Regions from separate parts of the Lentibacillus sp. genome, predicted to be linked through region 2. Evidence: predicted binding sites of a transcription regulator. Region 2 holds the regulator's gene; the other holds the start of a gene.
The links. Region 2 encodes LexA, which represses DNA repair genes until DNA is damaged. Its sites were predicted from a motif close to CGAACATATGTTCG; they were not measured.

Region 1 (5,412 bases), on a different contig from region 2:
CCATTCACATATTGACCAGGTAAATCAGGGCCCGGGAAGGCAGACGGAGATAGTTTTTAAGAATCATAAATCCATTCTTTTTGAAATTTCATTTGGTTCAATGCTCAATCAGGTGCAGCGGACGGCGCAATACCGGTATTTATTGGACAACCGTATCAAGTATTTGCAGAATCATGCTGCTGATAAAGTGGCAGAGCCTTTTGCATAAGTTCCTGAATGATCGTTTCCACTTTTTTGCGGATTGCCGGGTTAAAATAATTTCGCTTCTCTTCACGTCCCCTGCAAAGAAATAAGTAAGATGAAAAGGAATCATTTTTATTCAGTGTAACGACCCGAATCTTTTGATCCTGCATCGCTTTTTGCAGCCTTCTGCGTTCATTTGCGGCTTCGGTATTCATTTTTTCCAAAAGGTCTATATAAGGTTCTTTTATTTTAAATGTGCCGTTCCGGATGTTGTAAAGATCCTGCTGAATAACCACCATCGCCATTGAAAGAAACAGGAAGCGTGAAGCAAGCTGTAATTCTTCGTCATTCAGATAGCGCATGTCATCCCCTCCGTAACCGAACATTAGTTCTGCATTTTATTATATGATAAAATGAACAAAAAATACACTAAAAAATTTTATATAAGGTAAAATGGAGAGAAAGAGGTATATACAGCCTTGTCAAAAGGCGTACCAAAGTAAAATTTTCGGTAATGGCTGCTGAATCTACGAATGACGGATAAATTAAAACAAAAACAGTTATACTGGAAAATAGACGAAAAAGACGCTTCAGATTAAGGGGACAAAGATACATGTATTTGTTAAACGTCAGCATTATGGACTGGAGAATTTGGCTTGAGCAGGACAAGTTGGACGAGTATCTCCAGCATTTGTTAAATGAATACGAAAGTCTGGGGCCTTTACCGGGCATTCTTTTGCCATTTATTGAGGCCTTCCTCCCATTTTTGCCACTGATTGTGTTCGTAATGGCCAATGCAGCGGCTTATGGTCTGTGGAAAGGTTTTATATTATCGTGGGCAGGGGCATGCGTCGGTGCGATAATGGTATTTTTACTTATTCGAAAACTTGGGGACAAACGGTTATTCAGGGCAATAAGCCGGAACAAGCAAGTGGTTCGAGTGACCACTTGGGTGGAGCGGCATGGTTTCGGTCCGCTCTTTCTATTAATGTGTTTTCCATTCTCCCCGTCGTCGGTGATCAACGTTGTATCGGCGCTGTCAAAAATTAATATACGGCAGTTTATCCTGGCGGTACTCATGGGTAAGACGGTCATGATTTTTTCGATTGCCTTTGTCGGTTCGAGCATCGTTGAATTTGCACAGAAGCCGGTCAGAACAATTGTTGTCGGAGTTTGTATTGTCCTGTTCTGGCTGTTTGGGAAATATATTGAGAGGCGTCTGCAACGAAAGACGATCATAAGGGAAATTTCCGAGCGTGAACAGGTTAAAAAGTGAATAAACAGGGTAGACTAGTATAAGTGGAATGTCGCCAAGAAACTTGTCATACCCTGGAGGAAACTGAAATGAATAAGAGATATTTTCGTAAAATAATGCCGGTCATACTATTTGCATTGGTTCTGGCCATTATTTTCCGGTCTAACTTGTTTGCTAGTTATATTGTCAATGGCGAATCAATGGAACCAACGTTGTATGACGGCAATCTATTGATGGTCAATAAAGTGGTTTATAACCTGACAGATATAGAACGCTTCGATATTGTTGTGTTCCATGCGGATGAACAGGATGATTATGTCAAGCGGGTCGTCGGTTTGCCCGGCGATGAGATTGTTTACAAGGATGATAAATTGTATATTAACGGTGAATATATAGAAGAACCTTTTCTGAAGCGATTTCGAAAAATGAGCGATAAAGAGCCATATACGAAAGATTTCACGCTGGAAGGTGTCACTGGAAAAACCGAAGTGCCTGAAGGAAAACTGTTCGTGATGGGAGATAACCGCGGCGAAAGTCTCGATAGCCGTGAAATCGGGTTTGTTAACGCCGAAACAATTGTCGGGAAAGTGGATGTCAAGTACTGGCCGTTCTCAGAAATGCAATTAAGTTTCGGGGAAAAGTAGAAACTTCATTCAGTGGGCGCTTTTCCCACTGAATGTTAGTTGAACAAATCGGGCATTTATAGATCGTCAGCCGTTATTATCCGGCCGTTTGCTGGAATGAAAAACATACGTTTGTAAAGTGTCTAAAACCTGTTTCTCTGTTAAAATGAGAAATAGGTTTTATTATTTTATAGTGGCATAGGTGAGACCCCGCAGGGCGTCAGCCTGAGGAGGCTCACCAGCCGCCCGCGGAAAGCGGCGTGTATTTTCGGAGCGGTAGAAGACGCACCAACTTATACCTTAAGTTACGTCGCAGCTTATGGATTTTGTGTTATAATCAACAATCTTTTAGAAAACAGCCTATTATTTGCAGGGGGCGGAATGTATGGGAGTCCGATTTTTATTAGGCAGAGCCGGAACCGGCAAAAGTGAACGGATTTTGAATGATATACGGCAACAATTAACCGACAACCCACAAGGGTCGCCAATCTTTTATATTGTGCCTGATCAAATGACATTTCAGCAGGAATACGCATTATTTCAGGATGAAGCTATCAAAGGAAGCATCCGTGCCCAGGTGGTCAGTTTTTCGCGGCTTGCATGGCGCGTTATGCAGGAAACCGGCGGCAGCACCAAACAGTTCATCAGCTCGGTCGGAACCCAAATGATGCTCCGTAAAATAATCGCCGAAAAAGAAAGTGAATGGGATATATTTCAGAAGGCTTTGGAGAAACAGGGTTTTCTGGAACAGCTTGAGAACATGATTACTGAGTTCAAACGTTACCGGATTACACCGGAAATGCTGGATTTGCAAATGAGACAGATGCAGCAATTTGTTCATAAAGAACCTGGTGAGGCTGCACTGGCGGGTAAGCTCAATGATCTGGCTTATATCTATGAAAACCTGACGCGTGCAATGGAAGATAAATATATTGATAGTGAGGATCAGCTGCAGCTGCTTGCCGATAAAATACAGGCGGCGCCGCAGCTTGAGAATGCTGATATCTATATCGACGGATTTCACCGGTTTTCACCGAAGGAATTGCTTGTTGTCGAAGCCCTGATGAAAAAATGCAATTCGGTGACGGTGGCATTAACAGCTGATATCCCGGACCAGGATAATCTTTCTGAACTGGATTTGTTTTATCAGACAAAAGAGACATACCAAACATTGCGGACAATCGCACAGGAGAATAACATTCCCATAAAAGAACCGGGCATATTGGACCGGGATGATGGATGGTTACAGAACCGCCCGTATTTTGCTCATTTGGAACAGTACTTTGATGTCAGACCTGCACCTGTATATGACGATGAAGTGCCTATCCAGATCGCCGAGGCGGTTCACCCGCGTGCAGAAGTCGAAGGAGTCGCCCAGGAAATTCTCCGTCTTGTCAGGGAAGAGCATTATCGTTTTAGAGATATAGCGGTCTTTATTCGTCAGACCGATGTCTATCATGATTTGATCGATACGATTTTTGATGACCATGATATACCTGTTTTTATCGATGAAAAACGAAGCATGCTGAATCACTCACTGATTGAATTTATCCGTTCGGTTATGGATATCGTCGAAGGGAATTGGCGTTATGATGCTGTTTTCCGAGTGTTAAAAACAGGATTCATCCCGTCCCGTGATGCCAACCATCCGCTGACTGATGATGCGATCGATGAACTGGAGAATTATGTGCTTGAATATGGCGTCCGGTCCCGGCAACAGTGGTTTGCTGATAACGAATGGGTCTTTCAGCGGTTCCTTGGGTTTGACCAATCAGCCCAGACGGATGCAGAAAGGAAGACACAGCAGCGGATTAATGCGTACCGGAATCAGGTGGTCCTTGCTTTACAAGAATTTGACAAGGAAATCCGCGAGGCTGAAACGGTACGAAAACGATGTGAAATCATCTATTTGCTGCTGGAACAGCTTGATGTGCCCGGCCGGCTTGAAAAAATGCGGGAAACCTTTGACGCGGAAGGCCAAATTGAAAAAGCGCGTGAACAGGAACAAGTATGGAATGCTGTCATTCAGCTGCTGGATGAAATGGTTGAAATGGCCGGTGAAGAGCCGATGACGATGGAAACGTTCCGTGCTGCAATCGAAGCGGGTTTTGAGTCACTGACATTCGCTCACGTTCCGCCAAGTATTGACCATGTCATTGTTGGCACGATTGACCGTTCCCGGATCAGCGGCATGCAATGCTCATTTTTGCTTGGCGTCAATGATGGCGTATGGCCGATGAACCAGGCAGAGGATGGGCTGATTAATGAGCAGGAGCGCAGCATTCTGGCAGAACAGGGAATGGAACTGGCGGAGAGCAGTAAACGGAAACTGCTGGATGACTGGTTTTATATGTATCTGGCATTCACTTTGGCTCAAGATTATTTATGGATCAGCTATCCGCTCAGTGATGAGGAGGGTAAATCAAAAATGCCGTCACAGCTGGTTAAGCGGGTGGAGGATCTGTTTCCTGCTTGCTGTGATCATCTGTTGCTCCAAGACCCTGAAGAGCTGACTGATGCCCAGCGGTTTATCACCACACCGATTAAAACAAGATCAGCGCTGACTGCCCAGCTTGCCCGCAGCCGCAAAGGGTACCCGGTGAAAGAAGTATGGTGGCATGTTTTGAATTGGTACATGCGAAATCAGCCCAAATACAGTACGACATATACCATTTTGCAAAGTCTGTATTACCAAAATCAGCCGGTTAACTTATCACAGCAGACAACTGAACGGCTGTATCCAAAACAGGTGAAGTCCAGTGTGTCACGGCTTGAAACGTATTACCGTTGTTCATATCAGCATTTTGCCCAATACAGTCTGCAGCTGCAGGAACGAAAAATATATAAACTCGATGCACCTGATATTGGTCAGCTTTTTCATGAAGCACTGAAAAAAATCACCGAATGGATTCAGAACTCAGGCAAGGATTTCTCGCAATTAACCCAAAGGGAAGGTGCCGGTTATGCGCAGCAGGCTGTCGAGAAACTTGCACCTGTATTGCAGCATCAGATTTTGCACAGTTCAAACCGCTATAAATATATCCAGCAAAAATTGCAGGACGTTATCACACGCGCAACCTATATTTTAAGTGAGCAGGCACGCCAAAGTGATTTTTCACCGGTAGGGCTTGAGCTTGGTTTTGGTGATAACCAGAAACTCAATCCGGTAACACTGCCGCTCCCGAATGGATTTGAATTAATGCTGCGCGGACGGATTGACCGGGTTGATAAGGCTGAAAGTGCGGAAGGGTTATTTTTGCGGATTATTGATTACAAATCAAGCGAAAAAGGATTAAGTCTGCTTGAGGTTTATTATGGTTTGGCCCTGCAGATGCTGACGTATCTGGATGT
Region 2 (5,412 bases):
AAACTGTTATTGTAACAAGTCATAACATGATTAATGTTTTTTGTTCTTATCTTGTAAATCACGCACTTTTTTCGGCGTGACATCCCTGCCTTCAGGATCCTTTACGGTCATTGACTTAAACTGATTTTTGAAAGATTTTCGGACATTCTGCAAATATTCTTCGCGGAGCTCCTTTTGTTCAGTCTGTTCCTTAACAGTTAAGCCTTCTTCTTTTGACTTTTTAGCTAATTGATTTATCCGATTAAGCTTTTCTTCTGAAATCATAGATGAAACCTCCTGAAAATCAATAAAGGCAAGAACAATATGACTGTTCCTGCCTTCTAATACTACACGTCAATTTATTCATATTCAAGTGTCGAGATATTCCTGATATCTGCGGTGCACAGTCGCTTTTGAAACAGAGTGCCCCAATCCATTCAATGTATCAGCAATTTCCCGGAAGGTGAGCTCATGCTGTCTCAACCGGACGACTTCTTCAATCGGAAATTCTTTTCGTTCTTTTCCCGGAGCCTTGTTGCGGTTTGACAGATTCTTGCTCGGATCAAATCCATTCTCAACGGCTTTCTTCATACCCCGCTTAATTTTTGCATTATGAATCTTCCGTTGATATTCCTCCACAATACTGACAATCTGCAGCAGCATTGAATCTGCTTCAGACAATTCCAGTTCGCCTTCATACAAAGACGTATAAATATTGACATCCAATTTTCGGAGTTGATGATACAAAGCAATTTTGGTATTCCCCCGCCCCAACCTCGTTTCATCCTGAATAAGCAAACAGTCCGCCCGTTCGTCAGAAAAATAATCCAGCATCCGAAAAACGCCTTCCCGGCTTATTTCATAGCCGCTCGCCTGTTCTTCAATACATTCCGCGACTGTAAAATGATAGGCACCGGCAAGCTTCATCAGTTCTTCTTTCTGCCTTTGCAATGATGTTTCCTGAATTTTTTTATCAGTACTGACCCGGCAATAAATAATTGCTCTCAATTTAATATCCCCTTATAAAGGTTGTTCAAAAGTCCGGTAAAAATGACACATCGAATTTCTTCGTTGGCTTATTGCTCCACTGCTCGAAACCGCGCCGTCTCGAACTTTCTGCCCTCTTTATCCTCCTTTTTGAACACCCACTTATATGTTATCCGCTTGTGATCATCGAAAAATATAAAAATATTAATGCAGATGTAAAAGCTACTAAATAAAATATATCAGTTTTCGTTATTCTTTCAAACATACGAACCATCCTTTCCTTTATAATGACAAGAACTTTTGTTCGGTTTTACCTATTATTATATACGAACAAATGATCTTGTCAACAGTTTTTTCGAACGAATGTTTGCTTCACTGAGATGAACATGCTATACTTACTTCAATAAATAATATGTGCGAGGTGTTTAATTGATGACGAAACTTTCAAAGCGGCAGGAAGCCATTCTCGATTATATAAAAGAGCAAGTGGGCGAAAAGGGTTATCCGCCGTCGGTCCGGGAAATCGCAGTGGCTGTGGGGCTTGCTTCCAGTTCAACCGTACACGGCCATTTGGCACGGCTGGAAAGTAAGGGGTTTATCAGACGTGACCCTACAAAACCACGGGCAATTGAAGTTTTAGATCTTTCAGAAGAAAGCAATATCCCAAGGGAAGAACCGCGATATGCGCCTGTTATCGGAAAGGTAACCGCTGGCATTCCAATTACCGCCGTGGAAAATATTGAAGAATTTGTTCCTTTGCCAAGTTCGGTAACAGGTACTGATGAGAATCTGTTTGTACTCGTTATTGAGGGAGAAAGCATGATTGAAGCAGGTATATTGGACGGGGATATGGTCATCGTTAAGCAGCAGACTACAGCACAAAATGGTGATATCGTAGTCGGTATGACCGATGAAGATGAAGCCACTGTAAAGCGATTCTTTAAAGAAAAAGACCACATTCGCCTCCAGCCTGAAAACGCAACGTTGGAGCCGCTTATCTATCAAAATGTGACCATTTTGGGCAAAGTAGTCGGTTTGTATCGTAATGTTGAATAGAACAGTAATAAAAACTTAACTGCTTTATAGACCATATTTTATTACTGTAGTTTTATTCAGTTATTGCAGCTATATAATATTCATTCAGTGGGATACTTTTTTCCCCACTGCATGTTAGTTGAAGGAATCGGACTTTACGGGCAGCTAATCCCCCACTTATCTTTCCTGGCTTCCTTGAAATATTGAAGTGAGGGTCTTCCTGCCCGTTAAGGCAGAATAAAACAAGGCTTGGCCATCACAGCAACATGATGCCAAGCCTTGTTTTTAATGTAAATAACATTTGGAATTTTAATAGGTTGTCAAATACTGCTCCCTCTCCCATGGATGAACAGTCGTACGGAACATATCCCATTCAATCGTTTTTGCTTCAACGAAATGTTCATATAAGTGTTCGCCCAGTGCTTCAACAACCGTCTCATCTTTCTGCATTTCCAACAAAGCGTCCTTAAGTGTTTCAGGCAAACTCTTGACACCATTCGCTTCACGCTCTTTTTTGTCCATATCGTATATGTTCTGATCAACTGATTCAGGCGGTGTTAATTTGTTTTCAACACCATCCAGTCCGCTTGCAAGCAACACTGACATCGCCATATATGGATTGGCGGCAGGATCAACACTTCGCACTTCAATACGGGTGCTTAAACCGCGGGAGTACGGAATGCGGACAAGCGGACTCCTGTTTGTGCCGGACCACGCTACATAACATGGCGCCTCATAGCCTGGAACCAGTCGTTTATACGAATTAACCGTCGGATTCGTAACTGCTGTGAAGTTTGTGGCATGTTTAATTACCCCGGCAGTGAACTGATAAGCAACATCGCTTAATTGCATTTCCCCATCTTTATCAAAAAACGCATTTTCGCCATTCCTGAATAAAGACATATTGACATGCATTCCGGAACCATTGACCCCGAAGAGCGGTTTTGGCATAAAGGTCGCATGCAGGTTATGTTTTCTTGCAATTGTCCTGACGACCAATTTAAATGTTTGAATATCATCGGCATGTTTAACAGCATCTGAATACTTAAAATCAATTTCGTGCTGACCTGGTGCACCTTCGTGATGTGATGCTTCAATTTCAAAACCCATTTCTTCCAGTTCCAGAACAATATCCCGCCGGCAGTTTTCACCCAGATCTGTTGGTGCCAGATCAAAATAGCCGCCGCGATCATTCAGTTCCAATGAAGGCTGGCCCTTCTCATCCAGTTTGAACAGAAAGAATTCCGGTTCTGTACCTATATTGAACGCATCAAAACCGAGCTCTTCCATTTTCTGAAGCTTTCGTTTTAAATTGTAACGCGGGCATCCCGCAAATGGGGTCCCATCAGGATTATATATATCACAAATAAACCGGGCCACTTTCCCTTTTTCCGAGGTCCATGGAAATACCACAAATGAATCCAGATCAGGATGCAGGTACATGTCGGATTCCTCAATACGGACAAACCCTTCTATGGATGAGCCATCGAACATCATTTTATTGTCCAAAGCTTTATCCAATTGACTGAGCGGAATCTCAACATTTTTGATATTTCCAAGCATGTCGGTAAATTGAAGCCGGATAAATCGGACATTTTCTTCCTCGATTCGTTTCATGATTTGTGCTCTCGTTAAGCCTGATGCCATTTAATTTCCTCCTAAGTCATTTTTAACAGCATATCAATCGACCACCATAAACCTTATTCCTTTATATTAGAGACATCGGAACGCTATGTAAAGTTATAACACTAACGTAAATTTTTCAGACCTGCTCTCAGTCGGTTAAAAATATTAATTCTTTCTCAACTAAATGATTAACTGCTGATTCAAGCGCAATTTTCACATGAGCATATGTTAACCCCCCTTGCACAAATGCTGTATATGGTTCCCTGATCGGGCCGTCTGCAGTCAATTCAAGACTCGCACCTTGTATAAACGTACCAGCCGCCATAATGACCTCATCCTGATAACCGGGCATTCCGCTCGGGTACGGGGTAACAAAGGCGTTAACCGGTGAATTTTGCTGGATCGCTTGGCAAAATGCAACCATGTTCTCCGCATTGTTAAAAGTAACCGTCTGAATCAGATCTGTACGAAACGTTTCATAACCCGGGCTTGTCCGAAAGCCTGCCAATTCTAAAAATCTCGCCGTCAAGACAGCACCTTTTAAAGCTTCCCCAACAATGTTCGGTGCCATAAAAAGACCCTGAAACATCTCCTGTAAGGTGTTAAATGTTGCACCAGTTTCCTTTCCAAGTCCTGGTGCTGTCAGGCGATTGGCACATTGTTCTACATACGATTCTTTCCCGGCAATATATCCGCCCGCACGGACAAGTCCGCCTCCCGGGTTTTTAATCAGCGACCCTGCGATAACATCTGCACCTGCATGCAGTGGTTCGCGTTCCTCAGCGAACTCGCCATAGCAATTATCAACGAATATAATCGCGTGTTCATTTATCGATTTGACAAAGCGGACCATTTCTTCAATTTCGCTGATTGTAAAAGACGGTCTGTCGTCATAACCTTTTGAACGCTGAACGCCAATTACTTTCGTTTTTGGAGACAGTTTTCGCCTGACTCCGGGATAGTCAACTGAGCCGTCATCCAGTAAATCGACCTGATTATATGTAATATGAAAATCGGCTAATGAGCCACTATGCTGACCGTTTATGCCAATAACCGTTTCTAATGTGTCGTAAGGTTTACCGGTAATATACAACAATTCCTCGCCCGGCCGCAAAAGGCCGAACAGAGCGGTTGATATGGCATGAGTCCCGGAAACGATCTGCGGTCTGACGAGCGCATCTTCCCCTCCGAACACATCAGCATAGACTCTTTCCAATGTTTCCCGGCCCAAATCATCATATCCATAACCAGTGGTCGAATAAAAATGAGTATCACTGACACGGTTGGATTTGAAAGCATCAAGCACCCGCCTCTGACTCATTTCGGTTACCGCTGAGATATTTGCGTGCTGCTGTTTACAGTCATGTTCTGCCTGTGTTATTAAATTTTTCAACATCAATAACTTAATGCTCCTTTAATAAGCTTTTCAGAGGATGACTTTGCCGGATATACCCACTGATAGAGTATACATTTGCATTTTCCCGAAAAAAACGCTCTGTGACGATTGTTTCCTGATCCAATCGGTACAGCAATTTTCCCTGGTCGGGATTTAAATTCACGGTATACCAGTCCCATTCATCCTTCAATGTTTCCTCCAGCTTCCTCAGCAGCCGGTGGATGTCTGACGGTTCAAGTGCGCTAATGAAAATATTGGGATGATGCATCGGAATAAAATCCTCATCAATAAGATCTTTTTTATTATACACCATCAGCTTCGGTATAATATCAGCATCCAGATCGTGAAGTAAGTTGTTCACTGTCTTTTGCTGCTGTTCTAAATCGGGA

Region 1: a site for LexA is predicted at 2,183-2,196, ahead of addB (helicase-exonuclease AddAB subunit AddB). Genes of this name have one in related genera too.

Annotation. Positions count from the first base shown of each region.
Region 1 is NZ_DATGTT010000060.1:32,743-38,154, reverse strand. It holds gene VK097_RS10680 (competence protein ComK) at 1-208, shown strand, start outside; gene VK097_RS10675 (YhjD family protein) at 156-545, opposite strand; gene VK097_RS10670 (TVP38/TMEM64 family protein) at 797-1,459, shown strand; gene lepB (signal peptidase I) at 1,528-2,082, shown strand; gene addB (helicase-exonuclease AddAB subunit AddB) at 2,447-5,412, shown strand, end outside.
Region 2 is NZ_DATGTT010000065.1:10,489-15,900, reverse strand. It holds gene VK097_RS11540 (DUF896 domain-containing protein) at 31-264, opposite strand; gene VK097_RS11535 (YneB family resolvase-like protein) at 349-987, opposite strand; gene lexA (transcriptional repressor LexA) at 1,399-2,022, shown strand; gene glnA (type I glutamate--ammonia ligase) at 2,311-3,648, opposite strand; gene VK097_RS11520 (methionine gamma-lyase family protein) at 3,776-5,023, opposite strand; gene hflX (GTPase HflX) at 5,031-5,412, opposite strand, start outside.